Regions from separate parts of the Rahnella sp. PCH160 genome, predicted to be linked through region 3. Evidence: predicted binding sites of a transcription regulator. Region 3 holds the regulator's gene; each other region holds the start of a gene.
What was found. The regulator PurR, encoded in region 3, represses purine synthesis genes. The targets are predictions, from matches to a motif close to CANGCAAACGTTTGCNTG.
Positions count from the first base shown of each region.

Region 1: a site for PurR is predicted at 7,277-7,294, ahead of purL (phosphoribosylformylglycinamidine synthase). Genes of this name have one in related genera too.
Region 2: a site for PurR is predicted at 2,009-2,026, ahead of ACM5QY_RS12310 (amino acid aminotransferase). Genes of this name have one in related genera too.

Region 1 covers NZ_JBLOGT010000001.1:4,805,862-4,815,958, forward strand. Annotated here, with positions in the region: gene agp (bifunctional glucose-1-phosphatase/inositol phosphatase) at 104-1,408, opposite strand; gene pagP (lipid IV(A) palmitoyltransferase PagP) at 1,580-2,191, opposite strand; gene pagP (lipid IV(A) palmitoyltransferase PagP) at 2,389-3,012, opposite strand; gene purL (phosphoribosylformylglycinamidine synthase) at 3,290-7,183, opposite strand; gene mltF (membrane-bound lytic murein transglycosylase MltF) at 7,459-8,919, shown strand; gene tadA (tRNA adenosine(34) deaminase TadA) at 8,945-9,454, opposite strand; gene yfhb (phosphatidylglycerophosphatase C) at 9,606-10,097, opposite strand, start outside.
Region 2 covers NZ_JBLOGT010000001.1:2,670,474-2,680,570, forward strand. Annotated here, with positions in the region: gene ACM5QY_RS12305 (MBL fold metallo-hydrolase) at 30-677, shown strand; gene ACM5QY_RS12310 (amino acid aminotransferase) at 755-1,945, opposite strand; gene ompC (porin OmpC) at 2,188-3,300, opposite strand; gene asnS (asparagine--tRNA ligase) at 3,601-5,001, opposite strand; gene pncB (nicotinate phosphoribosyltransferase) at 5,288-6,493, opposite strand; gene pepN (aminopeptidase N) at 7,103-9,718, shown strand; partial or broken gene ssuB (aliphatic sulfonates ABC transporter ATP-binding protein) at 9,811-10,097, opposite strand, start outside.
Region 3 covers NZ_JBLOGT010000001.1:4,098,477-4,108,573, forward strand. Annotated here, with positions in the region: gene nemA (alkene reductase) at 43-1,134, shown strand; gene gloA (lactoylglutathione lyase) at 1,296-1,703, shown strand; gene rnt (ribonuclease T) at 1,806-2,522, shown strand; gene ACM5QY_RS19055 (Grx4 family monothiol glutaredoxin) at 2,642-2,983, opposite strand; gene ACM5QY_RS19060 (NlpC/P60 family protein) at 3,447-4,361, shown strand; gene cydH (cytochrome bd-I oxidase subunit CydH) at 4,526-4,615, opposite strand; gene purR (HTH-type transcriptional repressor PurR) at 4,949-5,974, shown strand; gene punR (DNA-binding transcriptional activator PunR) at 6,012-6,917, opposite strand; gene punC (purine nucleoside transporter PunC) at 7,054-8,265, shown strand; gene cfa (cyclopropane fatty acyl phospholipid synthase) at 8,626-9,777, shown strand; gene ACM5QY_RS19090 (riboflavin synthase subunit alpha) at 9,875-10,097, opposite strand, start outside.

The DNA of each region.
Region 1 (10,097 bases), 710 kb from region 3:
AATGTGCCGGAGTAAGGAAACTTCGGCACATTATCGGGTGACAGTTTGCTGCCGCTAACTAACTTAAAACACTATCTATTGCCAGTTAGCGGCTAAGGCCGGTTCAGCCCTGCAAATCTTTCTGTACGGCCTGCGTGAACTGATCCATCGGGCAGAAGCCCTGTTTATCCACTTTACAGCCTTCGATTTGCAGCGTGACACGCTCAGGAGGATTTTTCAGGCTCAGAGCCACGTTGTTGCGGATCTGATGCGCCGTCGGATATACATATTCAATCTTCATCAGATCTTTATCCGCCTTCTTGTCATGCCAGCGCTGGAAAACCACCGTGCCACTGATTGGCGTCCGTTCAAATTGCCCCGGCAGCGTGTAATCCTGCGTTTTCAGTGCGGCAAGCAGAGAGGCGATATTCGAATCGTGCCCGACCAGCAGGGCCAGCTTTGCCTGTTGTGCGGCTTTCTCATCCGCCGTCGAGGCCTGTTTCGGATCAAGCGCGCCGGAGATAAACGTCAGCAAAGGCTTCGCCGCATTCGCAGCAATCGCCGGAGAGCCAAAAAGCGTTTCGTGATACAGATTTTTAATGGCTTCCAGTTTCGTCCACTGATCGTCGGTGCTGATTTTTCCCCATGCCACATCTTTCATCGGGAAACCTTCGTAATACTGCAGCATGAACGCATCCGCCGCGCCGGTTGCCATACGCAGCGGCCCGGTAATGCCCGGCTCTTTACCCTGCGTCAGCACAACGTCCGAAGGCTGAGACGCCAGATCGCATTGCTGTTTCTCTTTGCAGATTTTGCTGTTCTTGTAATCGAGAATATTTTCGAGCAACGCGTAGTTTGGCTTCAGCCGCTGGTTCAGGCCCGGCAGGCCGCCCTCGCCCGCGTGCTGACTGATGGAATTCAGCGCACTGGTTTTAAAGCTGTCGTTCACTTCAGCGGTAATGATCGGGTTAAACACCGGATCCATTTTACCGACTTCAACACGGTTGATGACCGGAACATCACAGCCGGGAAATGCGCCGGTGGTGATGTGTTTCGCGGTGTCAATTGTACGCGGCAGGCTGTTGGCATAGGCGAAAACCTGCTGTGCTTGCGGGCATCCCGCATCAGGCAGGAGTTTGTCTTTCGCCAGCCATGCGCGGAGGTAATGCCCCATATGTTCGGAGATCTGCCCGCCTTTTGGCGTCAGTAATCCCCCTTCAGTTTTCCAGACCGGCCACGTATGCGTGGTGGATTCGGCCAGCACATCGCCATAATTCACCAGTGGCGCACGGATACCGTGGCGGCTGAGAACCAGCACCTGTTGCAGTTCCAGGTTATCGGATTGTGCAGCCTGAGCGGCGGGCAAGGAGAGTGGCAGCAAGCAGGCGAGTGCGGTTAAGGCGAGATAACGCGATGGTATTGTTTTCACGAGTGGTCCTCTTTATGAATATTCCCTGAAAAAGAAAAGCACCGCCCTCTTTCTGTGTTCAACAGATTGATAATTGCGGTGAATTTTCAGCATAGGTGAATATTCAGGAAAAGAGGGAGATCGTGCTCACAACCCCGGCCTGATTGTCACAAAATGTAACAATCCAGCACATCAGAACTGATATCGCAACCAGGCAAAGAATACATTCCCGTTGTTGTAAGTTCCCGGAATATAGGTGGCCTGGAAAGTCAGCTTGTTATAGCCGATGGAAGCCAGCGGTAAAACTATCGGAATAGGAATATATTTATAGTCATCACGCGCCGTCACGGCAGCGGTATAACCTAACCCTAAGCGAAAATTCTTATCTTCTGCGGGCGTCCATATTTTCTCCCAGCCATAACCGCCGATAGGCTCCCATTTATTATGCGAGTCTTTAAACGCCATAAAATAAATGCCGTTCCAGTTCCCTTTGTCATCATAACGGGAAATACCATAACCGCCGCCCCACGGGCGCTCGTTATATCTGTCGGTTTTCTCTTTATCGTAAGTCAGACGGTTATGCCAGGTAATGACTGGCAGATACAAGTCCTGCGAATCGGAATCATTCCAGGTGGTGGATACCTTGTCTTTGAAGTCTGACCAGACATTGGCTGCCAGCGATTTGTAGTGAACGGTATCCGGATCGCTAACCGGATATATTCCACTGTTGTTGGCCCACAGGTACGGGCTAAAAATCGTAAAAGCTAATAAACTAACATCCCTGAGATTTTTCTTATTTATCATGTTTAACTTCACTCCATATCGAAGCGATATCATAATCAAAGCATAAGAAAATAAGTTAAACAGGGTTGTAACAAAAACCGTAAAAGAGCTTAATCCTCTGAAAGTTAGGGAATTAAAACTTTAATTATCAGAATAATCTGTAATCCTTTTGAAGGTTTTTAATTTAACAAAGGTATTTATTAAGTAAAGAAAGTCTATTAAAACTGAAAACGGAACCAGCCAAACAAGACATTCCCCTTGGTATTCGTACCCGGAACATAGGTGGCCTGGAAGGTTACACGCGAGTATCCGGCTGAGACCAGTGGCAGGACCAGAGGGAAAGGCACGTAATCATAATTATCCCGCGCAGAGACAGCTGCGATATACCCGGCACCCAGGCGAAATTCTTTATCACTGAAAGGCTGCCAGATTTTTTCATATCCGTATCCGGCAACGGGTTCCCAATGATTAAAGGAATCTTTAAACGCCATAGCATAAAGTGCGTGCCAGTTTCCTTTATCGTCATAACGTGAAACACCGTAACCTCCTCCCCACGGATGTTCATTATATCCGTCGATTTGTTTTTTACTGTGCGTGTGACGGTTATGGCGGGTTAATACCGGAATAAAGAGATCTTGTTGTTGTGGTTCATTCCAGGTTTCAGCGATATTACTTTTAAAAGAAGACCATAAACTGTCATTGTCATTATTTTCCGTGGAAACCTGGGATTGTGGGACAATAACGCTGTCCTCTGCGTGAGCATAAGTTGTATTGAATAAACTTAACGTGAAAATAGAAAAATAGAATACAGCACGAATATTGACTATCCGGGTAATTTTCATTGGCATGATCGCCCTGTTGATTTGACAGGGCGATCATATAACGTAAATCATATATAAATACTTAATCATAAAATTAGCACACATAAACTCTTCGGATTATTTTTATTTACACACGATAAAACAGTCAGTTAGCGATATCACGACAACTCCAAATTGAAACATTAATTTACACATTCCGCTTCTGGCCAAATATTACGTCCGCTACGGCTTATCAAAGACATAAAAAAATCCGCAGGCTTTCGCGCTGCGGATTTTTATTACTGAGGCTATTTAACGATTAGCCCAGCTGTTTACGTGCGTTACGGAACATGCGCATCCACGGGCTGTCCTCGCCCCACTCTTCCGGATGCCATGAGTTGCTGACAGTACGGAATACGCGCTCAGGGTGCGGCATCATCACAGTGACGCGGCCTGAGAGGTTGGTGACAGCGGTGATGCCGTTCGGTGAACCGTTCGGGTTTGCCGGATAGTTTTCTGTCACCTGACCGTTGTTGTCGACGAAACGCAGCGCCACCAGATTGCTGTGTTCGATCTGTGCCAGATGCGCAGCATCACGCACTTCCACATGGCCTTCGCCGTGGGAAACCGCGATTGGCATACGTGAACCGGCCATGCCCTGCATGAACATCGACGGACTGGCGGTGACTTCAACCAGGCTGAAACGCGCTTCGAAGCGGTCAGACAGGTTACGCACAAAGCGCGGCCAGTGTTCTGCGCCAGGAATCAGCTCTTTCAGGTTCGACATCATCTGACAGCCGTTACACACGCCCAGCGCCAGGGTTTGCGGACGGTGGAAGAATTCAGCGAACTCTTCACGCACGCGGTCATTGAACAGAACAGACTTCGCCCAGCCTTCGCCCGCGCCCAGCACGTCACCGTAAGAGAAACCGCCGCAAGCGACCAGCGTGTGGAAGTCCTGCAAATTACGGCGACCGGCCAGCAAATCACTCATATGGACATCAACCGCATCGAAACCGGCGCGATGGAAAGCCGCCGCCATTTCAACGTGGGAGTTCACGCCCTGCTCACGCAGCACGGCCACTTTCGGACGCGCACCTTTCGCAATGTAAGGCGCGGCCACGTCTTCGTGCGGCGCAAAGTTCAGTTTCACGTTCAGGCCCGGATCGAGATCGTGGGTTTTGGCCTGATGTTCCTGATCGGCACATTCCGGGTTATCGCGCAGACGTTGCATCTGCCAGGTGGTTTCTGCCCACCAGGTACGCAGCGTGGTACGGCTTTCGCTGTACACCGGCTTGTCGCCCTGCGTGATGATGAAACGGTCACCGGTTTCCACCGTGCCGAGGTAATGCGTGCAGTCTGCCAGACCAAACTGCGCCAGCGTGCGCTCCACGGCTTCACGGTCAGAAGCGCGAACCTGAATCACTGCACCCAGTTCTTCGTTAAACAGCGCCGCCAGCGAATCATTGCCCAGCGCCGCGATATCCGCCGTCAGGCCGCAGTGACCGGCAAAGGCCATTTCAGCCAGCGTGACCAGCAAACCACCGTCGGAGCGGTCATGGTAGGCCAGCAGTTTCTGTTCAGAAACCAGCGCCTGCATGGCGTTGAAGAAGCCACCGAGTTGTTCAGCACTGCGCACATCCGCAGGGGTGTTACCCAACTGGCGGTAAACCTGTGCCAGCGCCGTCGCGCCCAGAGCGTTGTGACCGGCACCCAGATCCACCAGCAGCAGCGCGGTGTCACCTTTGTCGGTGCGCAGTTGCGGCGTCACGGTATGACGTACGTCTTCGACGCGTGCAAACGCCGTGATCACCAGAGACAACGGTGAGGTCATCTCGCGTTGTTCATTGCCTTCCTGCCAGCGGGTTTTCATCGACATGGAGTCTTTGCCCACCGGAATGGTGATACCCAGCGCCGGGCAAAGCTCTTCACCCACCGCTTTCACCGCCGCATACAAACCGGCATCTTCGCCCGGGTGACCGGCCGCAGACATCCAGTTAGCAGAAAGTTTAACGCGTTTCAGGCTGCCGATTTCCACCGCAGCCAGGTTAGTCAGCGCTTCGCCAACGGCCATGCGGCCGGAAGCCGCGAAGTCCAGCAAGGCGATGGGCGCACGTTCGCCCAGAGACATCGCTTCGCCGTGATAGCTGTCGAGGCTGGCGGTAGTGACCGCGCAGTCAGCCACCGGGATCTGCCACGGACCGACCATCTGATCGCGCGCAACCATACCGGTCACGGTGCGGTCGCCGATGGTGATCAGGAAGGTTTTCTCCGCCACAGCCGGCAGATGCAGAACGCGGTTTACCGCCTCGGCAATCTGAATATTCTCGCCGTTGAGATCATCGCCCTTCGCTTTCAGCGTGGTGACATCACGGGTCATTTTCGGGGTTTTACCCAGCAGCACGTCCAGCGGCATATCAATCGGCTGGTTGTCGAAATGGCTGTCTTCCAGAGACAGATGCATTTCTTCAGTCGCCTCGCCGATCACCGCGTAAGGCGCGCGCTCACGTTTACAGATCGCGTCGAACTGCGCGAGCTGAGCCGGTGCAACCGCCATCACGTAGCGTTCCTGCGATTCGTTACACCAGACTTCCAGCGGGCTCATGCCCGGTTCATCGTTCAGGATGTCGCGCAACTGGAAGCGGCCACCACGGTTACCGTCGCTAACCAGTTCCGGCATGGCGTTGGATAAACCGCCTGCGCCGACGTCATGAATAAACAGAATCGGGTTGGCTTCACCGAGCTGCCAGCAGCGGTCGATCACTTCCTGGCAACGGCGTTCCATTTCCGGGTTGTCGCGCTGTACGGAAGCAAAATCCAGATCCGCATCAGACTGGCCGGAGGCCATAGAAGAAGCCGCACCGCCGCCCAGACCGATATTCATCGCCGGGCCACCGAGCACAATCAGTTTAGCGCCAACGGTGATTTCACCTTTCTGCACGTGATCAGCGCGGATGTTGCCGATACCGCCCGCCAGCATGATCGGTTTGTGATAACCGCGCAGCTCGGGGCCGTTGTGGCTGTTGACGTTTTCTTCGTAAGTACGGAAGTAGCCCAGCAGCGCCGGACGACCAAATTCGTTGTTGAAGGCTGCGCCGCCCAGCGGGCCGTCAGTCATAATATCCAGCGCGGTAACGATACGATCCGGCTTACCGAAATCTTCTTCCCACGGCTGTTCGAAGCCCGGAATACGCAGGTTAGAAACGGAGAATCCGACCAGACCGGCTTTGGGTTTTGCACCGCGACCGGTTGCGCCTTCGTCACGGATTTCGCCGCCGGACCCTGTTGCCGCACCCGGCCACGGAGAGATCGCCGTCGGGTGGTTATGGGTTTCAACCTTCATCAGGATGTGCGCCTGCTCCTGATGGAAATCGTACAGACCGTCTTTCGCATCGGCGTAGAAACGACCGACCTGCGAACCTTCCATTACGGCGGCGTTATCTTTGTACGCGGAGAGCACGTAATCAGGCGTCTGTTCGAAGGTGTTTTTGATCATCTTGAACAGGGATTTCGGCTGCGTTTCGCCGTCGATAATCCAGTCAGCGTTGAAAATTTTATGGCGGCAATGCTCTGAGTTTGCCTGTGCGAACATATACAGTTCGATGTCAGTCGGGTTGCGCCCCAACGACGTAAAGGCTTCCATCAGGTAATCAATTTCGTCCTGCGCCAGCGCCAGGCCCAGTTTGGTATTGGCAGTTTCCAGCGCGACGCGGCCTTCGCCGAGAATATCGACGTGCTGAACCGGTGCCGGTTGTTGCTGTGCGAACAGCGCGGCGGCGTCTTCCAGCTTGCCAAAAACAGTTTCCATCATGCGGTCATGCAGCAATGCGCCCAGCTGCGCCCATTGTGCTTCGGTCAGTTCCGGGGCCTGAATGTAAAACGCCAGACCACGCTCAAGCCGAAGAACCTGAGACAAACCGCAGTTGTGTGCAATGTCGGTCGCCTTGGAAGACCACGGAGAGATGGTGCCAGGGCGCGGGGTAACCAGCAGTAACCGACCTGTTGGCGCGTGTTCAGCGAGAGAAGGACCGTATTTCAGGAGGCGTTGCAGCTTGGTTTGTTCGTCCGAATTCAGCGGCGCGCTGACATCGGCAAAGTGTACATATTCGGCGTAGATATCATTGACCGGAAGACGTGCTTCCTGACAGCGGGATAATAATTTGTTAATGCGAAAAGCCGACAAAGCGGGCGAACCACGCAGTATTTCCATAATCACAGATCTCTCGTCTTCGAAGACACTGACCACAGTGCTTCATTGGGCGCAACAGGGGGAAAACGCGGGCTATTATAAAGAAAGCTGGCGGCATACGAAACCGTTTGCGCAGGGAATATTAATATTCGTTTATAACCTTGTAAAGATTAAGGTTAATATGAATAAAGTTGCAGACTGCCGTTTTGTTGAGCAAAATGCGTCAGCACTGGGGATATAACCATAGAAACTGCACAGCATATCGTAAAAAAACAAGAGCGCCGCAGCGAGATAACTATTTGACGCGACTAAAAATTAATTACGTTCTGATGGGGATTGCCGCCCTGTTGCTGGCGCTGGCCTTATGGCCTGCCGTCCCGTGGCACAGAGGTGAAGGCGACCAGTTGGATCAAATAAAATCCCGTGGAGAATTGCGCGTAAGCACGCTCAATTCTCCACTGACTTTTATGGACTCCCCTGAAGGTAACCTCGGCTTCGATTATGAACTGGCTAAACGCTTTGCAGATTATCTGGGCGTGAAGCTGGTCGTGAAGCAGCACACCACCATCGAGTCGATGTTCGACGATCTGGACAACGGTAAAACCGATATGCTGGCTTCCGGGCTGGTGTACAACAATGCGCGCCTGAAAAACTACCGGGCCGGACCGGAATATTATTCCGTGTCTCAGCAACTGGTTTACCGGCAGGGAGCCGCACGCCCGAAAAGTTTTGCCGACGTCAAAGGTTCGCTGGTGGTTTCTGCCGGCAGCGCCCACATCCTGACGCTGGAAGCCGCCGCTAAAAAAAATCCCAATCTGACCTGGACCACGACGGACAAACTCTCGCCGCGTGACCTGCTGAAACAAGTTGAGAGTGGCAAGCTGGATTACACGCTGGGAGATTCCGTCACCATCGCCCTGATGCAGCGCGTTTATCCACGTCTGGCCGTGGCTTTTGATGCCACGGAAGATGAGCCTGTAACCTGGTATTACCGCAAGGAACCGGATGACGACAGCCTTTCTGCAGCCATGCTGGATTTTTTCAGTCAGATTTCCGAAGACGGTACGCTGGAAAAGCTAGAGGAAAAATTCCTCGGGCACGTCGGCGATTTTGATTATGTCGATACGCGAACTTTCCTGAACGCCATCGACAGTACGCTGCCGGTGTTGCAGCCGTTGTTTGAAAAATACGCGGAGAAAATCGACTGGCGGCTACTGGCGGCGATTGCTTATCAGGAGTCCCATTGGGATCCGCAGGCAAAATCCCCGACCGGCGTGCGCGGCGTGATGATGCTGACTCGCACCACGGCCGATGGCCTGAATGTGGATGACCGGACCGATGCCGAGCAAAGTATCCGCGGGGGGGCGCTGTATCTGTCGCACCTGATGGACAAAATGCCGGAATCTATTCCTGAGGATGAGAAGATCTGGTTTGCACTGGCGGCGTATAACATGGGTTACAGCCATATGCTCGACGCCCGTAAGCTGACGGCGCAGCAAAAAGGCAACCCGGACAGCTGGGCCGATGTGAAACAACGTCTGCCGATGCTGAACCAGAAACGCTTCTTCAGCCGCACCACGTATGGCTACGCGCGCGGGACACAGGCGTACAACTATGTGGAAAACATCCGCCGCTATCAGCTTAGTCTGGTCGGGTATCTGATGGAAAAAGAGAAGCAACAGGCGCAGAAAGCGGCGTTGCAGGCTCAGCTGGCCCAAGGTTATCCGGTCGTGGATGCAAAAGAAGCCCTGGCGCCGTAGCGTTTATAACGGGCGAACGGGCTTATTATTCTGACGTGTCACCGGCTTGCGCAGCGCGCTCTGCCAGCCGGAGCGCTTTTTTCTGGCTGCGGCGTAAACGAAAGAACGCGCTCAGCTGCTCTGAACATTCTTCTGCCAGTATGTCCGGCAAAATGTCCACCTGATGATTCATCCCCGGATGACGCAGGATATCCAGCAGTGAACCGGCGGCACCGGTTTTGGCATCCGGTGCACCATACACCACGCGGCGGATTCGGCTGTGGATCATCGCCCCTGCGCACATCACGCAAGGTTCCAGGGTGACGTACAGCGTGGCGTCCAGCAGACGGTAATTTTGCACGGCACTTCCGCCGAGTCGCAGCGCCATGATTTCCGCATGGGCGGTCGGATCATGATGCCCGATAGACCGGTTCCAGCCTTCGCCAATCACCTGATTGTCTAAAACCAGCACTGCACCCACCGGCACTTCGCCCTCATCCTGCGCTTTTAGCGCCAGATTCATGGCATATCGCATCCAGTGTTCGTGCTCTTTCATTTCTGCTAACCCGTTACCCAACTGTGCGTCCGACACTTCAACCTCAATCTCTTTTTAACGGCCGGCAGTATACCTGCGTCATTCCAATGCAAACAGGCCGGATAAGTGGCCTGTTTACTATGATAGTTAAGACGGAGGTCTGACGGCGGAATTATTCCAGTTGCTGGAGTTCGCCCTGCTTGCTGACGCGAAACCGGTGCTCGCAGAAAAACAGCAGCGGGTTGTCCTGTTTGCTGTCGCTGTAGCCACTGTAAAGTTTCAGCGGCGAGCCAATACGGCGTTCAAGCTGGACGACTTTTTCCTCGCCCAGACAACGCAGAGGCAATACCCAGCCGCCTTTACCGCGCGCAATACGGCTGCCCACCAGACGCACCTTCGGCAGAAACAGCGATGCGTTATACACCTGCTGCACCAGATTTTCCGGCGAACCGGTGATCAGCCACACTTCGGTATCCTCACTGTCGAGATATTCACGCAAACGTCGTTGTACGACCGGGAATTCCACCACTTTATGGCGAAAGGCGGTGACAAACTGTAACTCCAGCGCTTTCAGACGGGCTTCGCTGTGACCAAAAGTAATCGACCAGAGCAGCAGGCTCATCGGCCAGCGCGCTGCGCGCCCATGCATCAGCAACCCGAGTCC
Region 2 (10,097 bases), 1.4 Mb from region 3:
CAAACGGACAGGCCATTTTGTGGAGCCCTATGAAATTCCATCTTATTACAGTCACGGCGTTCAGCCAGAATTGCTCACTGATTTGGTGTACGAAAACCAATCAGGCCGCGCTTGTCGATCCGGGCGGTGAAGCAGCCAAAATAATTCGCGAAGTTTCTGACAAAGGTGTGCTGGTCACGCAAATTTTGCTGACACACGGCCATCTTGATCACGTCGGTGCCGCAGCAGAACTGGCTGCGCATTATCAGGTTCCGGTTATCGGGCCACAAAAAGAAGATCAGTTCCTGCTCGATGCCTTGCCGACGCAAAGCCAGATGTTCGGCCTTGACCATTGTGACCCGCTGACGCCAGATACCTGGCTGGAAGAAGGGGATACCGTGAACGTGGGCGAAGAAGTCCTTTCGGTATTGCATTGCCCGGGACATACGCCGGGACACATTGTTTTCATCAATGATAAAGCGCGGCTGGCGGTTTCCGGTGATGTAATTTTTAAAGGCGGAGTAGGGCGCAGTGATTTCCCGCACGGGGATCATCAGGCGCTGATTCATTCGATCAAGGCAAAATTATTGCCGCTCGGGGATGATATCGTCTTTATTCCAGGACACGGGCCAATGTCCGATTTTGGGTACGAACGTAAAAATAACCCGTTCCTGCAGGATGAACAGCCGGTCTGGTGATTTTTCCGGTTGCCAGAATACAAAAAGCCCGTCAGTTACCTGACGGGCTTTTTAATGGAACTCAGAACCTCAATTTCTTACAGCACGGCAACGATGGCTTCACACAACGGTGCCATGTTGTCGAACGTAATACCGGCGACATTAATACGACCAGAGTTTACCGCGTAAACGCCGAATTCATCCCGCAGACGCAGTACCTGATCTTTGGTCAGGCCGCTGAACGAGAACATTCCGTTCTGATTAATAATGAAGCTGAAATCCTGCTGCGCGCCTTTTTCCTGCAACGTGCTGACAAACAGCTGACGCATACGGTGAATGCGCTGACGCATATCACTCAGTTCCTGCTCCCACAGCGTGCGCAATGCTTCGTTACCCAGAATAGTGGCAACAACCGCTGCGCCGTGTGCTGGCGGGTTGGAGTAGTTTGCGCGGATAACGGATTTCACCTGGCTGAATGCGCGGTCTGCGGTTTCGGCATCGGCAGCCACTAACGTACAGGCACCGACGCGCTCATTGTATAAGCCGAAATTTTTTGAGTAAGAGCTCGCGACCAGCAATTCTTTATGGTTAGCCACGAACAAACGCAGCCCGGCAGCGTCTTCTTCCAGACCTTTAGCGAAACCCTGATAGGCGAAATCAAACAACGGCAACCAGCCCTTGGCAACAGACAATTCAGCCAGCTGAGCCCACTGCGCTTGTGTCGGATCGATACCTGTCGGGTTGTGGCAGCAACCATGGAATAACACCACGTCACCTGCCTGTGCTTCACTCAGGCTCTTAAGCATGCCGTCAAAGTCGAGGCTGTGATTGGCAGCGTCGTAATAATTGTATTCTGCAACGTCCAGACCTGCGGCCGAGAAAACGCCTTTATGGTTCGGCCAGCTTGGGTTGCTGACCCACACGCGTTTGGCACTGGTCTGCGTGGCGATAAAATCAGCGGCAATACGCAGCGCGCCGGTCCCGCCAGGCGTTTGTGCAGTGCGGGCACGTTTGTCGGCAATAACAGGGTTGCCTTTACCAAACAGCAATTCCTGCGTGCAACGTGCGAAATCAGGTAACCCGTCGATGCTCAGATAGGTTTTTGTCGTTTCATTTTCCAACAGGAATTGTTCGGCTTTCTTCACACTGGTCAGAACCGGCGTTTTACCGGTTTCATCTTTATAAACACCAATCCCCAGATTGATTTTATTTGAGCGGTCGTCAGCGCGGAAAAGATCGGAAAGACCCAGAATCGGGTCGGCAGGTGCTGCAGTGATTTTTTCAAACATGTTGGAAACTTCCATAGCCTGATATTTCGAAAGAGGGCATCAGGGTAACGCCGGAGCCCCTTTTTGCCAACCGTTTGCGGCAAAAAGAAAGCAGAGTTGTGAGAAAGCGTGCGAGATTAAAATAATTTATGAGATGAGGTGGCAAAGCGGTTTTTCGGCAAACGCATAAATGCAAAAGGCAGAGCCGAAGCCCTGCCTTGATATCCACTTTGATGTGCCCGTAAGCGCATCGTTAAGCGATATTAGAACTGGTATTGCAGGCCAACACCAACGGTGTCGTCTGTGGTGCGACCCGCTGCTTTGGTGTAGTCGTTGTCGTCCAGCAGGTTGATTTTGTAGTCAACGTAGGTAGACATGTTTTTGTTGAAGTAGTAGTAAGTACCAACTTCGATGTATTTAACCAAGTCTGCATCGCCGCCAGTGTAGGTTGAACCGTTTTTGGTGAAGCCATCCAGGTCCTTACCTTTAGACTGCAGGTATGCGATAGATGGACGCAGACCGAAGTCGAATTGGTATTGAGCTACAACTTCAAAGTTCTGAGTTTTGTTAGCAATCGCAGCCGGGTTACCGTAATCGGTGGTGTTGCGTGATTCACCGTAGAAGGTTGCCAGGTATAAATTGTTCGCATCGTATTTAGCGCCGAATGCGTATGCGTCTGCTTTGTCACCAGTACCATCTTGTTTTTGCAGAGTAGTACGGTTAGAAGAGAAGTAAGCACCTGTCAGGCTAACACCTGAGTTGCCGATAGCATAAGCGGTAGAAGTACCCCAGCCGTCGCCATTGGAATCAACTGCACCACGGCTGTCACGACCTTCGTCGTTTTTACCCTGGTACTGTACAGCGAAGCTCAGGCCATCAACCAGACCGAAGAAGTTGCTGTTACGGTAAGTTGCCAGACCATTTGCACGACCAACCATGAAGTTGTCGTTATTCTGGTACATGGTGTCATCGCCAAAGATTGGCAATTGGTCGGTGTAGGACATTACGTCGTAGATCACGCCGTAGTTACGACCGTAGTCGAATGAACCTGCATCACCGAATTTCAGACCTGCGAAGCCCAGACGAGTTTTGTTGCCTTCGTCGCCAGCGCTTTCTGCGTGGTTAGCCTGAACGTTGTATTCCCACTGGCCGTAACCGGTCAGTTGGTCAGTAATTTGAGTTTCGCCTTTGAAGCCGAAACGAACATAAGTCTGGTCGCCGTCATCGCTAGCATTGTCAGAGAAGGTGTGGCGTGCATCAACTTTACCGTACAGATCCAGTTTGTTGCCGTCTTTGTTATAGATTTCTGCTGCATTAGCTGCACCAGCAACTAACAGAGCTGGGATTACCACTGCAAGAATGTTGCGCTTCATCATTATTATTACCCTCATTGGTTTTATTCGGACACCTGCCACTGCCCTAAACAATTCTTTACGGAACTATTCGTGAGAGTTTGGTGTCTCCTGTGTCTGAACGCACTATTCCATCCGAGGTTCGCTTAATCCATAGCGAAAATGCTACTAAATTACTAAATATGTTTCAGTGGGAAAGAATGTATTTCAAAATGTGTATTTTGCGGAACTTTGTGACGGGGATCTATCTTTAAAAATGGCGAAGGCCAGCTTAGCTGGCCTCCGAATTGTGGCAATTTTGTAAAATACAAATACGTTATTTAATTAGAAGGTTGCATTACGTGGTGTGCGAGGGAACGGGATTACGTCACGTACGTTTTGAACACCGGTGACATAAGCCACTAAACGTTCGAATCCTAACCCGAAACCAGAGTGCGGCACCGTGCCGTAACGACGAAGATCGCGATACCACCAATAATCTTCCTGTTTCAGGCCCATTTCGGCCATACGGGCGTCCAGTACATCCAGACGTTCTTCACGCTGAGAACCCCCGATAATCTCGCCAATGCCCGGTGCCAGAACATCCATCGCAGCAACTGTTTTGCCGTCATCGTTCAGACGCATATAGAAAGATTTGATATCTTTAGGATAATTTTTCACAACGACCGGCGCTTTGAAGTGCTGCTCTGCAAGATAACGTTCGTGTTCTGACGAAAGATCCACACCCCATGAAACTGGGTTCTCAAATTTCTGACCGCAATTCATTAAGATTTCTACTGCATCGGTGTAATCCACCTGCGCGAAATCGGAGGTTACAAAACGCTCCAGGCGGGCAACAGCATCTTTGTCTACGCGTTCAGCGAAAAAGGCCATATCGTCTGCACGTTCGTTCAAAACGGCCTGGAAAACATACTTCAACATGTTTTCAGCCAGTGATGCGATATCGTCAAGCGTGGCAAAAGCGACTTCCGGTTCAACCATCCAGAACTCAGCGAGGTGGCGGCTGGTGTTGGAGTTTTCTGCGCGGAAAGTCGGGCCGAAGGTATATACCTTGGACAGCGCACACGCATAAGCTTCGCCGTTTAGCTGGCCGGAAACGGTCAGGAAAGATTCTTTACCAAAGAAGTCTTCGCTGAAATCAATTTCGCCTTTATCCGTACGCGGCAGGTTTTGCAGATCCAGCGTGGACACGCGGAACATCTCGCCTGCGCCTTCAGTATCAGACGCTGTGATCAGCGGAGTTGATACCCAGAAGTAGCCGTTTTCGTGATAGAAACGGTGAATCGCCTGAGAAAGGGTGTTGCGTACACGAGCAACCGCACCAATCAGGTTAGTGCGCGGGCGCAGGTGAGCCACTTCGCGTAAATATTCGATGCTGTGGCGCTTCGCTGCCATCGGGTAAGTATCCGGATCATCCACCCAGCCAACCACTTTAACGGCGGTCGCCTGCAGTTCAAAACTCTGGCCTTCGCCGGGTGAAGCCACAACAGTACCCGTCACTTCGACTGAGCAACCTGTCGTCAGACGCAATACGTCTTCCTGATAATTGGGCAGAGAATTATTGACGACGGCCTGTAATGGATTAAAGCAGGAGCCGTCATAAACGGCGACGAATGAGATACCCGCTTTAGAATCTCTCCGGGTACGTACCCAACCGCGTACGGTGACTTCACTGTCAACCGCAGCACGGCCTTGCAGTACGTCGACTACAGGCACAACGCTCATAGATTTCTCTCTTTCTTTATATACAGATGTTGGCTAAGAAATAATGGACACCCTGTAAAAAGGGATTTTGCTATGTTACTTAGCCTTTCTCAGGACACAAGCAGAAATCGTCATCGGCAGCCAAGAATTCTCAGGCAGAAGGATGGATTGACTGAAATTATTGGCTGAACGAATGAAAGCCGAGCGAATTAAATCGTATGTATATAAAGGAAGAAAAGAGGAGGCGTTAATTCGGGGGAAATACAGTCATGTGCCGGAGTTCATTTTCCGGCACAGTGTTTATTCATCAGGATGCTTTTTTAACCAGCGGCAGATCGAATGCTTTGCGCAAGGCTTTCACGAACGCTTTATCCTGGCATATTGTTTTTCCGGGGCTATCCGAAAGTTTTGCCACCGGCTTGCCATTACACTGAACCAGCTTAATCACGATGTTCAGCGGTTTGACGTCCGGAATATTACAGGTGAGACGCGTGCCGATACCAAAGACCAGATTCACCCGCTGATGGAAATGCCGGTATAAATGCAGCGCTTTATCCAGATCCAGATTGTCGGAAAACACCAGCGTTTTAGCCATCGGGTCGATACCGAGCGCCTGATAATGTGCGATGGCTTTTTCACCCCATTCAACCGGGTCCCCCGAGTCGTGGCGTAAGCCCTGATAAGCGTTGGCGAATTTTGTTCCGAAATCACGCAGGAAAGCATCCATGGTGATGCAATCGGTGAGGGCAATGCCCAGTTGATCGGGATATTCATCCAGCCAGGCCTGCAAGGCGGCGCGCTGGCTGTTTGCCAGAACCGGGCTGATCTGCTGATGTGCCTGGAACCACTCGTGCGCCTGTGTTCCGACCGGCGTCAGCTGCAATTTATGCGCTAAATCGTAGTTGCTGGTGCCAACCAGATACGGGAATTCGTTTTTGAGCGTGGTGACAATCGCTTCCTGAACTTCCCCGGAGAAACGGCGACGTGTGCCGAAATCCATCAGGCGGAAAGCGGAGAGATCGATATCAGCGGCCTGTTCTTTGAAACCGGCAAGGTTTTTACGCAGCTGATCCACCGCCATTTGCGCGGTAACATCCGGTGAGCGCTGGCGATGGACAACTTCACTGATAACTGCCAGCAGCGGTACTTCCCACATGATCACTTCACGCCACGGGCCTTCGATGCGAACGTGCAAATGCCCGTTGCGATCGGAGACGGTGACATGCTCAGGATTGTAGCGGAACGCTTTCAGCCAGTTCAGATAATCCTGCGTGAAGAAGGGTAGCCCGGAAAGGTAGGTGAATTCGTCGTCGCTCAGCGCCAGCTGACTCATCATCTGGATCTGCTGACGAATTTCGCTGGCGTATTCGCCCAACAGTTCATCACCACGGCAGCGGAATTCGGCCACGACGTTAATAGTGCGATAGCGATGGTAAACCGCTTGCTGCATGTGAAGCTTGTAGGCATCGGTATCTAACAGCGAAGTCAAAATCGGGGAGGCGTATGGAGTCATAGCGCGCTTACAGCATCCTCGTCAGAAACTGAGTGTTTGAACACAAACAACCGTTCCGTAAAAAAAACGTTCTGGATAAAACAGCAAAGTCTGTGAAGTATACCGTATTATCCCGCTAAAGAACCCTCATCACATCATAATTGTCCGTGATTGGTCGAGGCTTAAATGTGCTTAAACGCAGGCACTACAGGCAAATAGGGGATTATTGAGATTAAAAAAAGCACAAATTGATTACATAAATTTAATCAAACTGACGTTCTGAAAAGACTCACTGGCTCGTTTCTGCACGCATTTTCCGCGGTGTAATCCCCTGCAATTGTTCATGATAATAAACGTTCTGCCGCCTGACTGTTTAATCCCCCGGTTCTTGCGTGTTTTCTTCGCGGTGACTCTTCGTCAGCGCCGGGACATTCCGTTTTGAACAAATCGTGGGCTAACGCACTCACAAAATGGCAACAATCTGGGATTTCCTGATGCCTGTGGTAGAGTTTAGAGATAAAAAGATTGAAGGCTGTCAGGGCTGCCCAGCCAATCGCTGGCGACATGCGTCGGCTTCATCTTCCATAAATCGTCATCACCCTAAACAATGAAAACGCCAAAAGGTTTTTTATGACTCAACTGCCACAAGCCAAGTTCCGCCACGACTATCGTGCGCCGGACTACACCATCACGGATATCGACCTGAATTTCGAGCTTGATGCACAGAAGACCCTTGTGACCGCCGTCAGTCAGATCAAACGACAAGGCGCTGAAGGCGCTCCGCTGGTGCTCAACGGCGAAAATCTGACCCTTGTCAGCCTGAAAATTAATGGTCAGGACTGGCCGCAATATCAGTTTAAAGAAGGTGTGCTGGAAATCACCGGCGTGCCCGAAGCGTTCGAACTGGCGATTGTTAATGAAATTCACCCGGCGAAAAACACCGCGCTGGAAGGGCTGTACCTGTCCGGCGAAGCGCTGTGTACCCAGTGTGAAGCGGAAGGTTTCCGTCATATTACCTATTATCTGGATCGTCCAGATGTGCTGGCGCGTTTTACCACCCGCATCGTGGCGGACAAAGCCCGCTATCCGTACCTGCTGTCAAACGGTAACCGTGTCGATTCTGGCGAACTGGAAGGCGGTAAGCACTGGATCAAATGGCAGGATCCGTTCCCGAAACCTTGCTACCTGTTTGCGCTGGTTGCCGGTGATTTCGACGTTCTGCGTGATTCTTTCAAAACCCGTTCAGGCCGTGATGTGGCGCTTGAACTGTTCGTTGACCGCGGTAATCTGGATCGTGCGGGCTGGGCAATGGAATCCCTGAAACAGTCGATGAAATGGGACGAAACCCGTTTTAATCTGGAATATGATCTCGACATCTTCATGATTGTTGCCGTTGATTTCTTCAACATGGGCGCAATGGAAAACAAAGGCCTGAACGTCTTTAACTCCAAATACGTGCTGGCCAAAGCGGAAACCGCCACCGACAAAGATTACCTCGGTATCGAAGCGGTCATTGGCCACGAATATTTCCATAACTGGACCGGTAACCGCGTGACCTGTCGCGACTGGTTCCAGCTGAGCCTGAAAGAAGGTCTGACCGTTTTCCGCGATCAGGAATTCAGCTCTGATCTGGGCTCCCGTTCCGTCAACCGTATCGATAACGTCCGCGTTATGCGTGGCGCTCAGTTCTCTGAAGATGCCAGCCCGATGGCGCATCCGATTCGTCCTGAAAAAGTGATCGAAATGAATAACTTCTACACCCTGACGGTGTATGAGAAAGGCTCAGAAGTTATTCGTATGCTGCACACCCTGCTGGGCGAAGAGAAATTCCAGGCCGGTATGCAACTGTATTTCGAACGTCACGACGGCAGCGCTGCAACCTGCGATGATTTCGTGCAGGCGATGGAAGATGCCTCAAATGTTGACCTGTCGCTGTTCCGTCGCTGGTACAGCCAGTCCGGTACGCCGGTGCTGACTGTGCGCGACGACTACGACGTGGAAAAACAGCAGTACACCCTGACCGTCAGTCAGAAAACGCCGCCGACGCCTGATCAAACTGAAAAGCTGCCGCTGCATATTCCGCTGGATATCGAACTCTACGATCCGCAGGGCAACGTGATTGCGCTGAAACAAAACGGCCAGACTGTCAGCCATGTGCTGAATGTGACCGAAGCCGTGCAGACTTTCATCTTTGATGATGTGGAAACTCCGCCGGTGCCTTCTTTATTACGTGAATTCTCCGCACCGGTGAAACTCGATTACAAGTGGGGCGATCATCAGCTGACTTTCCTGATGAAATTTGCACGTAACGATTTCGCCCGTTGGGATGCGGCGCAGAGCCTGCTGGCTATTTACATCAAACTGAACGTCGCACGTCATCAGCAGAAACAGCCTCTGTCACTGCCGTTGCATGTGGCGGATGCCTTCCGGGCGGTGCTGCTGGATGAACATATTGATCCGGCGCTGGCGGCGCAGATCCTGACGCTGCCGTCAGAAAATGAAATTGCTGAACTGTTCGATATCATCGATCCGGATGCGATCGGTGCCGTACATGAGGCGATTACCCGTTGTCTCGCAACCGAAATGGCAGATGAATTCCTGGCGGTTTATAACGCTAACTGTCTGCCGTCATACCGTGTGCTTCACGAAGATATCGGTAAACGTTCATTGCGCAATACCTGTCTGCATTATCTGGCCTTCGCAGATGTCACGCTGGCGGATCAGTTGGTTAAAACCCAGTTTGAGCAGGCGGATAACATGACTGACTCGCTGGCTGCGATGGCCGCCGCCGTTTCTGCGCAGTTGCCTTGCCGTGAAGTGTTGCTGGCGGCTTACGACGAGCGCTGGCATCACGATGGTCTGGTCATGGATAAATGGTTTATCCAGCAGGCGACCAGCCCCGCGGCCGATGTGTTGCAGAAAGTCCGTTCACTGCTCAATCACCGTTCATTCAGCATGGGCAACCCGAACCGTGTCCGTTCACTGGTCGGTGCGTTCGCCTCGGCTAACCCTTCTGCGTTCCACGCCGCAGACGGCAGTGGTTATCAGTTCCTGACCGAAATGCTGACTGACCTGAACACGCGTAACCCGCAGGTTGCCGCGCGTATGATCGAGCCGCTGATCCGCCTGAAACGTTACGATGCCGGCCGTCAGGCGCTGATGCGCCAGGCGCTTGAGCAGCTTAAAGGGCTGGAAAATCTGTCCGGTGATTTGTTCGAGAAAATCACCAAAGCGTTAGATGCGTAATTAGTCGCAGAAACGCATCGCAGAAACGCAGACAGACAAAAGGGCGATGGAAACATCGCCCTTTTGTCATGTTGAGATGACGGTATTTTGAATTAACTCTGCGCGCGTTTTGCTTCCTGCGAAACCGTCTGCGACGGCTGTGGCGTCAGAACGCGCTCCAGCACTTCGGCTTCCAGTTCTGCCAGACGTGCGGATCCTTTACGGCGCGGGCGCGGCAAATCGATGGTTAAGTCCATGCCAATTTGCCCCTGATCGATAAGGATCACGCGATCCGCGACCGTCACCGCTTCACTGACATCATGCGTCACCAGCAGAACGGTGAAATCATGTTGCTGCCACACACGCTCGATCAGGCTTTGCATTTCAATCCGCGTCAGCG
Region 3 (10,097 bases):
AAAGTCATACCGATCAACCTATTAATCCCGGAGTTACTCAAAATGACCCAGCTTTTCACCCCTCTTGTAGTTGGTAAAAACACGCTACACAACCGCGTATTTATGGCACCTCTGACGCGTCTGCGCAGCATTGAGCCAGGCGATATCCCGACGCCGCTGATGGGCGAATATTACGCACAGCGTCACAGTTCCGGGCTGATCATCACCGAAGCGACGCAAGTTTCCTTCCAGGCAAAAGGTTATGCGGGTGCACCCGGCCTTCATACACCGGAACAGGTTGCAGCGTGGAAAAAAATTGTTGCTGGCGTGCATCAGAAAAACGGTCACATCGCCGTGCAGCTCTGGCACACCGGCCGCATCTCACACAACAGCGTTCAGCCGGATAACCAGACACCGGTGGCGCCGTCAGCGGTCAATCCTAATACGCGCACCAGTCTGCGTGATGAGCAAGGCCACGCAATTCGCGTCGATTGCCCGACGCCGCGCGCGCTTGAGCTGAGTGAAATTCCCGGCATCGTGAATGATTTCCGCCACGCGGCAGCCTGTTCGGCAGAAGCTGGTTTCGATTACATCGAACTGCACGCGGCTCACGGCTATCTGTTGCACCAGTTCATGTCTCCGGCTTCTAACCTGCGTGAAGACAACTACGGCGGCAGCATTCAAAACCGCACGCGCCTGACGCTCGAAGTGGTAGACGCCGCCATTGACGCCATCGGCGCTGACCGCGTCGGTATCCGTATTTCGCCGATGGGCCCGTTCAACGGCCTGGACAACGGTCAGGATCAGGAAGAAGCCGCAATCTATCTGCTGGATGAGCTGAACAAACGCAAACTGGCCTACCTGCACATTTCAGAACCTGACTGGGCGGGTGGCAAACCTTACACCACGGAATTCCGTGAAGTGATCCGTGCGCATTATCAGGGCGTGATTGTCGGTGCCGGCGCGTATACCGCGGAGAAAGGCGAAGAGCTGATCAAAAAAGGTTACATCGACGCCGTGGCCTTTGGCCGCACCTATATTGCCAACCCAGATCTGGTTGAGCGTCTGAAGTCACACGCGCCGCTCAATGAACCTAAACCTGAAACCTTCTACGGCGGCGGTGCTCAGGGCTATACCGATTACCCCACTCTGTAATCAATAATAAATTTTTACGTCTTATTTGCGGCAGCCGATGCCCTCCGGTTGCCGCTTTTTTTGCTCATCATTCAGCAACAGATTGTCGTTTTAAGGACAAAACGGTCACTATCAGTTAGGCTTGAACCAAAAATCATCATCCTGCAAATAAAGAGGAAATTATGCGCTTACTCCATACCATGCTTCGCGTTGGCGATATGCAGCGTTCAATCCGTTTTTACACTGACGTTTTAGGCATGCGCCTGCTGCGTACCAGCGAAAACACTGAGTATAAATATTCTCTGGCATTTGTCGGTTATACCGATGAAAGTGAAGGCGCAGTGATCGAACTGACCTACAACTGGGGCGTTGACAGCTACGACATCGGAACCGCGTATGGTCACATTGCGCTGGGCGTAGATAACGTGGCACAAACCTGCGACGACATTCGTAACGCAGGCGGCAAAGTGACGCGTGAAGCGGGTCCGGTGAAAGGCGGCTCGACCATCATCGCGTTTGTGGAAGATCCGGATGGCTATAAAATTGAGCTCATCGAATCCAAACATGCCGGTCAGGGTCTGGGAAATTAATCCCGAACAATAAAGGCCTTAAGCACTGACAGGGGCGCAGACGCGCCCTTTTTTATTGGCAATTTCTCCGTGCCCCTGCAACGGGAGACAAAATTTGTCATAATGCGCGCTGAATTCGATGAAGATAAGAAACTAATGGCCGAGAATAGTGACATTAACGCCCTGAAAGGTCGTTTTCGTGGTTTTTATCCCGTGGTGATTGATGTGGAAACCGCCGGATTTAATGCCAAAACGGACGCGCTGCTGGAAATTGCCGCGATTACGCTGAAAATGGATGAGGACGGCTGGCTGCAAAGCGACGAGACCGTACATTTCCACGTCGAACCTTTCGAAGGTTCGGTGCTGGTGCCGGAAGCGCTGGCGTTCAACGGCATCGACCCGAGTAACCCGTTACGCGGTGCTGTCAGTGAATATGAAGCGCTGCACGGGATTTTCAAAGTTATCCGCAAAGGGATGAAAGAGCAGAACTGTAACCGGGCGATTATCGTGGCGCACAACGCCAATTTCGACCACAGTTTCCTGATGGCCGCCGCCGAACGCGCGGGGCTTAAACGCAATCCGTTCCACCCGTTTGCAACCTTTGACACCGCCGCGTTGAGCGGGCTGGTTCTCGGGCAAACGGTGCTGGCAAAGGCCTGTATCAGCGCCGGTATCGTGTTTGACAGCAGCCAGGCACACTCAGCGCTTTACGACACTGAACGCACGGCAGAACTGTTCTGTGAGCTGGTGAATCGCTGGAAACGTCTTGGCGGATGGCCGCTGGCGATCTCTTCCGATGAAAACGAAGCGGAAGAAACACCGGAAGAAAATCAGCGATAAACTGTTCCGGCTTTCTGAGCAAAAAAACAAATAAAAAGAGCGACATAATGTCGCTCTTTTTTTACTGACAACCACGGGAGGCTGCCAGTTAACAGTGAATAGCGTTGAATCGCTCTGAATTACTCTTCAGAAGATTTGTACTTCTCAGCCGTTTCTTTGATTAGCTGTTGCAGTTCACCGCGCTGGAACATTTCAACCACGATGTCACAACCGCCGACCAGCTCACCGTCAACCCACAGCTGCGGGAACGTAGGCCAGTTAGCAAATTTTGGCATCTCAGCACGAATATCCGGGTTCTGCAGGATATCAACGTATGCGAAACGCTCGCCGCACGCAGACAGCGCCTGAACGGCCTGTGCAGAGAAACCGCAGCTTGGCAGTTTTGGAGAACCTTTCATGTAAAGCAGAATCGGGTTTTCAGAAACTTGCTTCTGAATTTTTTCAATCGTTGGAGTGGTCATTTCTTGCTTCCTCAAGCCGGTACAGGCTGTCACGGTCATTACTCTTCACGCGCAGCACACAGAGACGGTGCGCAATCACAATGCCTTCTATTGTAACGATGGCAGGCACCAGATAAAAACGCCAATTTTTGTGGGGTCTTTCTCAATACTGGCATTTAGCTAAACAATTTTCGGCGCTTGCGTTCAGGCTCACATAATTAAAGATTCATCGAGAATAACATTTTTGCCGTTCCACGATAATGTCAGATCTGCTAAATTCCATTCTTTAACTCAAATATTAACACCATGAAAAGTGGTTATTTTTTTGACTAAAAATGGCGGTTATTTCGACATAAAAAAAGCTATTAACTTTTTCTCACAATATGATCTAGAATCGATGCAATTCGTGCTTTTTTGTCGGGTTCTTTTAGGCAATACTCTGACATCCCTGATGTTTAACCCTACCACTCATGGTAACGAAGCTATGCGCTTACTGTTCACGCTTTTTGTGCTGCTCTTTACCCAGCTGTTTCTGAATATGGCCCATGCGTCGCCACAGAATCGTGCCGCTGCCGATCAGCGAAAGAGTCATGTCAACCAGGTCGCACCGGAAGAGCGTCGAAAGCGAAAAACCGTGGCTGCGAAAACCAGTAAGAAAACCAAAGTCGCGCCGGTTTCAGAACCTAAAACTCAGGAAAAAATTTCGAAGAAGAAAGTCAAAAGCACCGAACTGGTTAAGCGAAAGACATCTTCAGAAAAAACAGTAAAAACGACGCGGGCCGAGAGTAAAGTAGAAAGTAAAAAAGAAAAAACACTCAAGACAACGCGGGCCGGGGCGAAAGCAGAAAAAGAAACGGAAACCCGCTCTCTCGCTAAAAACAGCAGTAAAAAGGTCAGCAAAAAAGAAGCCTATGGCCGTCACCGCAAAGGCAAGAAGTTGCATGAAGAAGACAGTAAACCGATAACGCTCAGCGCAACGCACAAAAAACGTTATCAGCACGCACAGCAAACTGCCATGACAAAACTGATGCACCAGGTCGGCAAACCTTATCGCTGGGGCGGGACCTCACCGAATACAGGTTTTGATTGCAGCGGACTGGTTTACTACGCCTACAAAGATCTGATCCGAATAAAAATGCCTCGCACAGCCAATGAAATGTACCACTTGCGCGATGCGGCTCCGGTCAAACGGGGTGAATTAGAATCCGGCGATTTGGTGTTCTTCCGAATTAATAACCGCGGTGCCGCCGACCATGTTGGTGTTTACGTTGGAAACGGGAAGTTTATCCAGTCACCACGTACCGGCGAAGACATTAAAATCACCTCACTGGGTGAAGATTACTGGCAAGACCATTATGTTGGCGCACGACGGGTAATGACCCCTAAGACGATCCGATAATAAACAATTCGTTAAGTCTGAAGTTTCGCTAATCAGCCATTGAATAGCATTTAACGAAGAGTTTCTGCAGGGAAGAGTATCGGCGCAAAGGGCCACTGCGTAAAATTGAAAAGGGCGATTCCTGTTATAGGTATCGCCCTTTTTTATTGCGGCTTTCGCGCAGATCAATTCATGATTGCGGTGAAGCTGAAAGCCATAATCATAAGCAAAGCGCAGATCGTAGTGATCAAAGAAAATTTCAGGTTGCTGTCCATCAAACCCCCTTACGGATCAAATTGTGGCGTTCATTTAGCCACACTAAATGTGTGCCAACGCATTTTCTCATAATTCACATTTAAAATCTTGTGCTGAATAACAACAGGCTCATGACAATTTTACTTCCACTTTCCTGCATTATAAGTGAAAATTGTCGGTTACCACGCCTGTGTGCCGGTCGATTTCACCCGAGAGCATTTCACGCCTCATCCTGAAGAATCCACCCAACGATTTCACTGCCCTTTTCTAAGTCAGCAGTCAAATCCACGCAAGCAAACGATTAACATAATGCTAACGTGCTGATACACGTGAGCACAGGAGTCATTTTTTACATGGCAACGATTAAAGATGTCGCAAAGCGCGCTGGCGTTTCCACCACAACCGTGTCGCACGTCATCAATAAAACCCGTTTCGTCGCCGAAGAAACCCGAGCCGCGGTTCTCCTTGCAATCAAAGAGTTGCACTATTCTCCCAGCGCCGTGGCACGCAGTCTGAAGGTCAATAACACCAAAACTATCGGTCTGCTGGCAACATCCAGCGAAGCGCCCTACTTCGCCGAAGTGATCGAGGCCGTGGAAAACAGCTGTTTCTCAAAAGGCTATACGCTGATTTTGTGTAACTCACACAATAATCTGGAGAAACAGCAGGCCTACCTGCAAATGCTGGCGCAAAAACGCGTCGATGGTTTACTGGTGATGTGCGCGGAATATCCGGACGAATTGCTGAATATGCTCGAAGAATACCGTTCCATCCCGATGGTCGTGATGGACTGGGGCGAAGCGCGTAAGAATTTCACCGACAGTATCATCGATAACGCGTTCGAAGGCGGCTATATGGCCGGACGTTATCTGATTGAGCGCGGTCATCGCGATATCGGCGTCATTCCGGGGCAACTGGCGCGAAACACCGGCGGCGGCCGCTTCCAGGGTTTTGTTAAAGCGCTGACGGAAGCCAATATCCCTCTTCGTGAAGAATGGGTGGTTCAGGGCGATTTTGAGCCGGAATCAGGGTATCAGGCCATGCACAAAATTCTGATGCAGAAACACCGCCCGACGGCTGTGTTCTGTGGCGGAGACGTGATGGCGATGGGCGCAATTTGTGCTGCCGATGAGCTTGGTCTGCGCGTACCGCAGGATATTTCCGTGATTGGTTATGACAACGTGCGTAATGCGCGTTATTTCTCGCCTGCGCTGACGACGGTTCACCAGCCGAAAGAACGTCTGGGTGAAATGGCCTTTACCATGCTGCTGGACAGAATTATCAGTAAGCGCGAAGAATCGCAGACTATTGAAGTGCATCCGAAACTGGTTGAACGCCGTTCCGTCGCCGACGGCCCGTTCCGCGACTACCGCCGTTAATTTTCAATGAACGCCTGCGATGCAGGCGTTTTTTTCATCAATCGCGCAACCACTCCCGGTTCATCGTCTCCATATCCCCCATATAATCCAGCAGCCACGCCAGTGAAGGCGACGGATTGCTTTGATCCCACGTCAGGCAACACGGGCTATCAGGGAAAGTATTTTCCAGCGCCAGAACCCGCAATTTCTGCTGTTCAATCCAGGGTGTCACCCGGTGAACCGGCATCATCCCTACGCATAAACCTTCGTTCAGACATTCCAGCGCGCACGTCCAGTCGGGAACCACCAACCTTCGCTGGTTATCCAGCGTCCAGGTATCGCGCTTTGGCAATGTCCGTGACGTGTCTTCCAGACAAAGCGCCGGATAAGGTCGCAGCTGTTCGTCAGTCAATACACCCGTGTTTTGCGCAAGCGGATGCTGTGCGCTGACCACGCAATGCCAGTCCATAAACCCCATATCGCGGAAACTGAAACGTCCTCCGACGGGGATCGCTCGCGTCGCGCCAATAGCAACATCTGCCCGCCCGTCAACCAGGGCGTCCCAGACACCGTTGAAGACTTCCGAATGAATGATGAGCTCGGTGTCCGGGAAATGCCGGTAGAAATCCAGCACCAGTCGCCGCGTCCGGGCAGGTTTAACGATACGGTCGACGGCCACCCGCAATTCTCCGCGCCAGCCGTTCGCGACCTGCTGACACTGACGTCGGGTAGCTATCATTTTTTTTGTCAGAATCCGCGCTTCATCAACAAAAACTTTCCCTGCAGGCGTCAGTACTACGTCGCGATGTCTGCGCTCAAAGAGTGGAACGGCCAGCCATTGTTCGAGCTGACGCACGGTATAGCTGATGGCAGAAGGCACCCGGTGCAAGTCTTGCGCGGCAGCGCTGAAACTGCCGGTTCGGGCGACGGCATCTACCACGTCAAGGGCGTATTCTGACCACATCACTTAGCCTTCAATTTTTTTGATACCAGAATGCAAATATTAGCGTTTCACAAGGCTGTTATCAAAGCGTTAAACTCCGCATCCGATACGAATTCTGCGTCAAATCATCTGCAATACATAAATTAAAGAGACAATAATGAAACCCTCCCCAGGATTTATGCTCTATCTCGCCGGGCTGAGTATGCTCGGCTTTTTAGCGACCGATATGTATCTCCCGGCTTTCAGCGCCATGCAAACCGGCCTGATGACCAGCCCGGGCATGATCAGCGCCAGCCTGAGTATTTTCCTGGGCGGCTTTGCCATTGGCCAGTTGCTGTGGGGGCCGCTGTCTGACCGGATTGGCCGCAAACCGGTATTGCTGATCGGATTAGCATTGTTTGCCGTCGGTTGCCTGGGCGTACTGTGGGTTGAGAATGTCCGCGCCCTGCTGGCGCTGCGTTTCCTGCAGGCGATGGGCGTGTGTGCCGCCGCCGTGACCTGGCAGGCGCTGGTAGTGGATCGCTTTTCTGCCGATGTCGCTAAAAAAACCTTTGCCAGCATCATGCCGCTGGTTGCGCTTTCCCCCGCACTGGCACCGTTGCTGGGCGCATGGGTTCTCAACCATTTCGACTGGGAAGCGATTTTTGTCCTGCTAACCGTCGTGGCAGTGATATTGCTTATCACGACGTTCACTCTGCGTGAAAAGGCTCCAGAGGTTCATGCTCCTGCTGATAAAGCCGGTTTTGCGCAACTTCTCGCCTCGCGGGTTTACAGCGGTAACGTGATGATTTATGCCGCATGCTCTGCTGGATTTTTTGCGTGGCTGACCGGTTCTCCCTTTATTCTCAGTGACATGGGGTACTCACCGGGCGTAATTGGCCTGAGCTATGTTCCTCAGACCATTGCCTTCCTGCTCGGCGGTTTCGGGTGTCGCGTACTGATCAGTAAAACGGATGGCAATAAGATTCTGCCGTGGCTGCTGGCAGGTTATGGCGTCAGTGTGGCGAGTCTGTTCGGCGTGGCGATATTTACCGATGCGGGGCTGATAAGTCTGTTAATTCCTTTCTGCCTGATGGCTCTGGTGAATGGCGCGATATATCCGATTGTTGTCGCAAACGCATTAATGCCATTTCCTGCTAATACAGGTAAGGCTGCTGCGTTGCAAAATACCCTGCAGTTGGGGCTGTGTTTCCTCGCGAGTCTGCTGGTTTCCGCATTTATTGTGCAACCGCTAATGGCGACAGTGACCACGATGCTGTCTACACTATTGTTGGTTGTTTTGGGCCGCTGGTTGTCAATGCGTCAGGAAGAAGCGCAATCCGGGAAGGATGAATCCGAGCAAAAACGGCAGGCACGGCACGCAAATTAATAGTAATAATGACCATATGTTACAATCACTTAATGGACACTTACTTTCAAAGCGATTAACTATTGAGAATGGCTGCGAGCGAGCCTATACTCAACGTAACCCAATAAAATAGCATTTTTACAATACTTTTATTAGTTACTTAGCGTCGGCGTGAGGATCGCGTCACACTATTTTTCCGGTACGTTTTTCAAGGATGATTTTCCTGCATACCATTTGTTTGCGGGTGTTCTTCTAAATTTCCTCTGTTGGTGTCGAATATCGGACGTGGCGCAAGTCGTCTGTTCTCATAAAGACCTGCACAAATTGCCTTTGCTTTTCCCGGCAGGTTAATAAGTCAGAAGAGAAAGTGATGGAGAAGCTATGAGTTCATCGTGTATAGAAGACCAAAGCATTCAGGACAATCAGTGGTATCGGATAGTCAGTGAAATGCTGGCTATGGCAGACATCCAGGTTAACGGTAGTCGCCCTTTCGACCTTAAAGTAAAAAACACTGACTTTTTCAAGCGTGTTTTACAGGAAGGTTCTTTGGGTCTGGGTGAAAGTTATATGGATGGTTGGTGGGAATGCGAGCGCCTTGATATATTTTTCCAACGTGTTCTCCGTGCAGGTTTGGAAAGTAAACTCCCCCACCATTTCAAAGACACTCTGCGTATCGCCGCAGCACGCCTCACCAATCTGCAATCCCGCAAGCGGGCGTGGATCGTCGGGAAAGAACATTACGATTTAGGTAATGATTTATTCACCCTGATGCTCGACCCTTATATGCAATATTCCTGCGGCTACTGGAAAGACGCTACAACGCTTGAAGAAGCCCAAGAAGCTAAACTCAGGATGATCTGCGACAAACTGCAACTGAAGCCGGGCCAGCGTTTACTCGATATCGGCTGTGGCTGGGGCGGCTTATCAGAGTTTGCAGCCCGCAACTATGGCGTCAGCGTCGTGGGTGTCACGATTTCTGCCGAGCAACAGAAACTGGCACAGACACGCTGTGAAGGGTTGGACGTCACCATTTTGTTGAAAGATTACCGTGACCTTAACGATCAGTTCGACCGCGTGGTTTCGGTGGGTATGTTCGAACATGTGGGTCCCAAAAATTATCAGACCTACTTTAATGTCGCCAGACGCAATATCAAACCTGACGGTATTTTCCTGCTGCACACCATCGGTTCTAACAAAACAGATCTTAGCGTTGACCCCTGGATTGATAAGTACATCTTCCCGAATGGTTGTCTGCCGTCTGTTCAGCAAATCGCACAAACCAGTGAATCATTGTTTGTCATGGAAGACTGGCACAATATCGGTGCAGATTATGATCGTACCCTGATGGCCTGGAATGAACGTTTCCAAAAATACTGGCCTGAACTGGCAGAACGTTACGGCGACCGTTTCCACCGTATGTTCACGTACTACCTGAATGCCTGTGCGGGTGCTTTCAGAGCACGTGACATCCAGCTCTGGCAAGTTGTCTTCAGCCCTGAAGGTGTGGATGGCGGGATACGCGTTCCGCGTTAATTCGCGCAATTGTTTCGCCGTACCCTAATAGCAAAAAACCGGACGCACATGTCCGGTTTTTCCTTTCGTTCTATTTATAAATCCGCTGCTGAAATAATTATTCAGACTTTTCAATCATGGCCTGCGCAGTGGCGATTGCAGCTTCGCGACTGGCCAGTACGCGTTCTACCGTATCAACGATGGCCTGTGTTTGCGGATCAATTTCAATATTAATTTTATCTCCAAGACGCTTAGTGCCTAAAGTGGTTCTTTGCAGGGTCTCAGGAATTAAATGCACACAAAAACGGGTGCGGGTGACTTCGCCAATGGTCAGGCTGATA